DNA from 2 places in the Streptomyces sp. NPDC058758 genome. Region 2 is predicted to be linked to the other one. Evidence: riboswitches for the same ligand, from Rfam matches in the RefSeq annotation. Region 2 holds a riboswitch; the other holds the start of a gene.
What was found. Region 2 has a riboswitch for S-adenosylmethionine ahead of thrC (threonine synthase). Riboswitches for the same ligand answer to the same signal wherever they lie in the genome.
Positions count from the first base shown of each region.

Region 1 (3,200 bases), on a different contig from region 2:
GCGTTGAGGGAGCGCTCGCCGGGGGCGGCCGGCTCGGGGGCGCCGCACTCGCCCGGGTCCTGGGCGTCGGAGCCGAGCAGGGTGCGGACGAGCGGGTGGGCGCAGAAGAGGCCGTCGCGGACGCCGATGCCGTACTCGGCGGAGAGGACCGCGGCGAAGTGGGAGCTGTTCCAGCCGTCGACGACGAAGGAGATGACGCCGACGCGCGGGGCGTCGTCGCCGAAGAGGGAGAGGACGCGGACCTGGGGCACCTCGGCGAGCCCGGCGCGGACGGTGTCGATGAGGTGCCGCTCGCGGGCGACGAGGGCGTCGAAGCCGGCCTCGGTCAGCGCCTTGCAGGCGGAGGCGATGGAGTAGACGCCGATGACGTTCGGGGAGCCGGCCTCGTGGCGGGCGGCGGTGGTGTGCCACTCGACGTCCACGCCGCCGTCGGCGCGGCGTGCCACGGTACGGGAGGCGCCTCCGCCGGCCAGGTAGGGCTCGGCGGTCTGGAGCCAGTCGGCGCGGCCGGCGAGGACGCCGGAGCCGAAGGGCGCGTACAGCTTGTGCCCGGAGAAGGCGACCCAGTCCACGTCGAGTTCCTTGACGGAGACCGGGTGGTGGGGGGCGAGCTGGGCGGCGTCGAGGACGATCCGGGCGCCGTGCGCGTGGGCGGCGGCGGCCAGTTCGCGCACCGGCCACAGCTCGCCGGTCACGTTGGAGGCGCCGGTGACGCAGACGAGGGCGGGACCGTGGGGGTCGCGGTCGGCGAGGGCGCGCTCCAGGGTCTCGACGGCCTGGGCCGGGGTGCGCGGGGCGTTGAGGTAGGTGACCTGGGCGTCGCGCCACGGCAGCAGCGAGGCGTGGTGCTCGGTCTCGAAGACGAAGACCTGGCAGTCGGCGGGCACGACCTGGGCCAGCAGGTTGAGCGAGTCGGTGGTGGAGCGGGTGAAGACGACCTGGTCGCCCTCGCGGCAGTCGAGGAACTCGGCGACGGTGGCGCGGCTCTGCTCGAAGAGGTCGGTGGAGAGCTGGGAGAGGTAGCCGGCGCCGCGGTGGACGCTGCCGTAGTACGGGGCGTAGGCGGCGACGTCGTCCCAGACGCGCTGGAGGGCGGGGGCGCTGGCGGCGTAGTCGAGGGCCGCGTAGGTGACCTCGCCGCCGGTGACGAGCGGGACGGTGACGTCACGGCCGAGGACCGGCAGCGGCTCGGCGCAGCAGGCGTCGGCGGACTCGGCGGCGGCGAGGGCGGAGGAGGCGGCGGCGTTCGGGCGTGCGGACATGGCGGTATCTCCCGGCGGGACAGGCGAAAGGGCGTGAAGGGCCCGCAGGGCAGCGCGAAACGGCGTGCCGCGTACGGGTGTTGCCTCGACGCACGGCGAGAACGGGGCCGTACGGAGGGGAGGAGAAGGGGGCCGGAGGCCCTAACGCATTCGCTTGCTCACGAGACCGCTCCCTCAAGGACCAGGACCCCAGGGATGGCGCAAGGGGTCCGCGCTTGCCATGGACCTTGCTGTCCACGGCCTGGTCTTCACCCGGGGCACCCCGCCACGGACGGAGGGTTGCCGGACAGCCAGCCGGGGCTTGGGGCTGTCACTCATGACCTGTAGCCGAACGTATGCCACCGCTCGCGTTCCGCGCAACCCCGTCCGCATTCCGGGACGGGGTCGCGCGGTCCGCGCGGCGGGTCTCAGGCGTGGGTGGCGGCGACCCAGCGGTCCAGGGACGCGCGGGCGGCCCCGGAGTCGATCGACTCGGCGGCCCGCGCCATCCCGGCCCGCAGCTGCTCCGCCAGGGTGCCCTCGCCGGGCTCCAGGGCGGTGAGCGCCGCCGCCGCGTTGAGCAGCACCGCGTCGCGCACCGGCCCGGTCTCGCCGGCCAGGAGCCGGCGGGCGACGTCCGCGTTGAAGGAGGCGTCGGCGCCGCGCAGCGCCTCCAGCGGCGCGTAGTCGACGCCGACGTCCTTGGGGTCGAAGACCTCCTCGCGGACGGCGCCGTCGCGGACCACCCACACCCGGGAGGTGCCGGTGATGGTCAGCTCGTCCAGGCCGTCGTCGCCGCGGAAGACCAGGGCGGAGTTGCCGCGCTCGGCGAAGACCCCGGCGACGATCGGCGCCATCCGCGGGTCGGCGACGCCGACGGCCTGCGCCTTCACCCGGGCCGGGTTGGTGAGCGGGCCGAGCACGTTGAAGGTGGTGCGGATGCCGAGCTGGCCGCGGGCGGCGGCGACGTGCCGCAGCGAGGGGTGGAACCTCACCGCGAAGCAGATGGTGATGCCCGCCTCCTCGGCGACCGCGGCCACCCGGGCGGGGGTGAGGTCGAGGTTGACGCCGAGCTTCTCCAGGACGTCGGAGGAGCCGGAGGCGGAGGAGGCGGCCCGGTTGCCGTGCTTGACGACCCTCGTGCCGGTGCCGGCGACGACGATCGAGGCCATCGTGGAGATGTTGACGGTCTTGGCGCCGTCGCCCCCGGTGCCGACGATGTCGACGGCCGGTCCCGGCACCTCGATGGTGTTGGCGTGCGCGTACATGGTGCGGACGAGCCCGCTGATCTCCTCGACGGTCTCGCCCTTGGCCCGGAGCGCCACCATGAAGCCGGCGATCTGGGCGTCGGTCGCCTCGCCGCTCATGATCAGGTCCATCGCCCACGCGGTGTCGTCGGCGGAGAGGTCCTTCCCCTCCAGGAGGCCGTTCAGGAGGACGGGCCAGGAGCGGCCCGCCGTGGTAGGTCCTCCAGCGGGGGTCACAGCGCTCATGGCAGCTCCTGATGATCGTGCGTCGGATACGGGGTCCAGCCTATCGATCCCCGGGAACGGCAAAGAGCCCCGTCCATCGAATGGACGGGGCTCTCGCCGTGGCGACCTACGTCAGGAGGTCGGGAGGGAGTCAGTGGTGGCCGTGGCCGCTCTGGATCTCCTTGTACTCCTCCAGGGTGGGCTTGGCGACCTGGTTGTCGTCGCCGTAGTAGCCCTTGTTGAGCTTGACCCGGAGCTTCTCCATCGCGCCGATCTTCCGCTGGACGCCGTTCTCGTCGACGGCCGGCGGGAGCGCGGCGGGCTCGTACTGCTCGTGCGCGGTGAGCTTGTACAGCTCGCCCTGGCTGAGCGGCTCGTGGACCTCGACGAACTCACCGTGCGGCAGGCGCTTGATGATGCCGGACTCGCGCCCGTGCAGCACCTTGTCCTTGTCCCGGCGCTGGAGGCCGAGGCAGATCCGCTTGGT
Region 1 is NZ_JBHYPS010000001.1:365,031-368,230, forward strand. Features, by position in the region: gene ACFW6A_RS01680 (aminotransferase class V-fold PLP-dependent enzyme) at 1-1,262, opposite strand, end outside; SAM riboswitch class IV at 1,469-1,584, opposite strand; gene trpD (anthranilate phosphoribosyltransferase) at 1,670-2,734, opposite strand; gene ACFW6A_RS01690 (cytochrome bc complex cytochrome b subunit) at 2,865-3,200, opposite strand, start outside.
Region 1: another riboswitch for S-adenosylmethionine. It lies ahead of ACFW6A_RS01680 (aminotransferase class V-fold PLP-dependent enzyme); the one in region 2 lies ahead of thrC (threonine synthase).

Region 2 (3,200 bases):
CCGGGATGATGGAGACGCCCGCGCCGTCCGGCGTCGCGGTCTCCAGGCCCTGCTCGAAGCGGACGTCGTCGTCGTTCACGTAGACGTTCACGAAGCGGCGCAGCTTGCCCTGGTCGTCCAGGACGCGGGCGGCGATGCCCGTGTGGTTCTTCTCCAGGTCGGCGATGACCTCGGCGAGGGTCGCGCCCTCGGCGGGGACCTCGGACTGCCCGCCGGTGTAGGTGCGGAGGATGGTGGGGATGCGGACGTTCACGGCCATGGTGGCTTCACGGACCTTTCAGTGGGCCAGGCCCGCGTCGCGGAACGCGTCCAGGCTCGGGCGGATGGTGGCGGTCGCCTGAGAACTGTCGGCCACGGCGTCCAGGGTCTTGAGCCCGTCGCCGGTGTTGAGGACGACGGTGGTGAGCTCCGGGTCGATGAGGCCGGCCTCGACGAGCTTGCGGGTCACGCCGACGGTCACGCCGCCCGCGGTCTCGGCGAAGATGCCCTCGGTGCGGGCGAGCAGCTTGATCGCGTCGACGACCTGCTCGTCGTTCACGTCCTCCACGGCGCCGCCGGTGCGGCGGGCGATGTCGAGGACGTAGGGGCCGTCGGCCGGGTTGCCGATCGCGAGGGACTTGGCGATGGTGTTCGGCTTCTGCGGGCGGACCACGTCGTGGCCGGCCTTGAAGGCGGTGGAGACCGGGGAGCAGCCCTCGGCCTGGGCGCCGAAGATCTTGTACGGCTTGTCCTCGACCAGGCCCAGCTTGACGAGCTCCTGGAGACCCTTGTCGATCTTGGTGAGCTGGGAGCCGGAGGCGATCGGGATGACGAGCTGGTCGGGGAGGACCCAGCCGAGCTGCTCGCAGATCTCGTACGCGAGCGTCTTGGAGCCCTCGCCGTAGTACGGGCGCAGGTTGACGTTCACGAAGCCCCAGCCCTCGCCGAGCGGGTCGCCGATGAGCTCCGAGCAGAAGCGGTTCACGTCGTCGTAGTTGCCCTCGATGGCGACGAGGTCGCCGCCGTAGACACCGGCCATGACGACCTTGCCCTGCTCCAGGTCGTGCGGGATGAACACGCAGGAGCGGAAGCCGGCGCGGGCGGCGGCGGCGCCGACGGCGCCGGCCAGGTTGCCGGTGGAGGAGCAGGAGAGGGTGGTGAAGCCGAAGGCGCGGGCGGCCTCGATGGCCTGGGCGACGACCCGGTCCTTGAAGGAGTGGGTCGGGTTGCCGGAGTCGTCCTTGACGAAGAGCCTGCCGGGGGCGACGCCGATCTCGCGGGCGAGGTTGTCGGCCTTGACGAGCGGGGTCCAGCCGGGGTTCAGGTTCGGCTTCTCGGCGACGTCGGCGGGGACGGGCAGCAGGGGCGCGTACCGCCAGATGTTCGCGGGGCCGGCCTCGATCCGCTTGCGCAGCGCCTCGGGGTCGCCGAGCGGCAGCTCGTAGGCGACTTCGAGGGGGCCGAAGCAGAGTTCGCAGGCGAAGATCGGGCCGAGGGCGAAGACCTGGCCGCATTCGCGACAGGAAAGGCCGGACGCGGGGCCGAGATCGATGGTGGAGGCGGTGGTGTCGGCAGCGGCGGTTGCGGGTGCGACGGTGTTTACAGCCATGGAGGCGAGGCCCTTTCTCCTCATCTTTCCCATGACGAATTGTTCGCCATGAGACGGATTTGGCACCTTCCCTAGCCGGGGGCCTCGCGGGTGCAAGACGAACCGACTGGAGGGTTGCCGGGGCTTCAACGGGCCGTATCCCTCTGCCCCTCTGGATGAGCGGTATTCGATTGTGAGACGCGGGTGGGACCCCGACATGCATCGGGCATCCGCGTTGTTCAAGACTGTAACCGAAGGCTTCGAAGGTGGAGACGGTCGTCCGATCCGCGAGATGGAGATCACGTTGCTGGAAGAAGTGGAGCGCTGGCTGGACCGGCGGTCCTGGTCCGTGTCCGACCGGCCCCTGGAGCGGGTCCTCGCCGCCAAGCGGGGGACGACGGTCAGCGTGGTGCTGCCCGCGCTGAACGAGGAGGCGACCGTCGGGGACATCGTCGGCGTGATCCGGCGCGAGCTGATGGGCCCGGCCGCCCCGCTCGTGGACGAGCTCGTGGTGATCGACTCGGGCTCCACGGACGGCACGGCGAAGGCCGCGGCGGCGGCCGGCGCGCGCGTGGTCGCCCGCGACGACGTGCTCCCCCGGATCCCGGCGGTGCCCGGCAAGGGCGAGGTCCTGTGGCGGTCACTCATGGTGACGACCGGGGAGGTGGTCTGCTTCGTCGACGCGGACCTCAGGGACTTCTCGGCGGACTTCGTCACCGGCATCGTGGGCCCGCTGCTCACCGACCCGGACGTGGAGTTCGTCAAGGCGATGTACGACCGCCCCTTCGGCGACGCCCCAGGTCAGGGCGGTCGCGTGACGGAGCTGGTGGCCCGCCCGCTGCTCAATCTGCACTGGCCGCGCCTGGCCGGCTTCGTGCAGCCGCTGGGCGGCGAGTACGCGGCCCGCCGCTCGCTGCTCGAACGGCTCCCCTTCCCGGTCGGTTACGGAGTGGAGCTGGGCCTCCTCGTCGACGCGCTGCACACGGTGGGCCTGGACGCGCTCGCGCAGGTCGACGTGGGGGTGCGCAAGCACCGGCACCAGGACGGGCAGGCGCTGGGCCGGATGGCGGCGGCGATCTACCGGACGGCGCAGCTGCGGCTGTCCCGGGGGCACCTCGTCCGCCCCCGGCTGACCCAGTTCGAGCGGGGCGAGAGCGGCTTCGAGCCGCGGACGTACGCGGTGGACACGGAGGAGCGCCCGCCGATGGCCGAGATCACGGAGTACGCGCACCGTCGCGTGGCGTAACGTCCGCAGATGATGGGCTTTGCCTACATTGCCCTTTTATGCGCTTCGTACGATCTCACCCCGTCCGCCGGCGCGGGGCGGGCCCCGCCCGCCTGTTCGGGGCGGTCCTGCTCGCCGCGGGCACGCTCTCGCCGTCGGCGGCGGCGGCCGGTCCGGCCGCCGCCGTCGCCGATGCCGCCGATGCCGTCGTCGAACCCGTCGTCGAACCCGTCGTCGAACCCGTCGGGCAGCGGTACCAGCAGCCCCGGTACGACGACGTCACCACCGCCGACCCGACCCCCTCCGTGGCCACCACCGCCGGCCCGACCCCCTCGCCCTCCGTGGCCACCACCGCGGTGCCGGCACCCGGCCCCGGCCCCGGCACCACCGGCGGCGGCGCAGGCGGCT
Region 2 is NZ_JBHYPS010000015.1:117,361-120,560, reverse strand. Features, by position in the region: gene ACFW6A_RS20045 (MoaD/ThiS family protein) at 1-259, opposite strand, end outside; gene thrC (threonine synthase) at 278-1,588, opposite strand; SAM riboswitch class I at 1,606-1,750, opposite strand; gene ACFW6A_RS20035 (glucosyl-3-phosphoglycerate synthase) at 1,872-2,813, shown strand; gene ACFW6A_RS20030 (hypothetical protein) at 2,852-3,200, shown strand, end outside.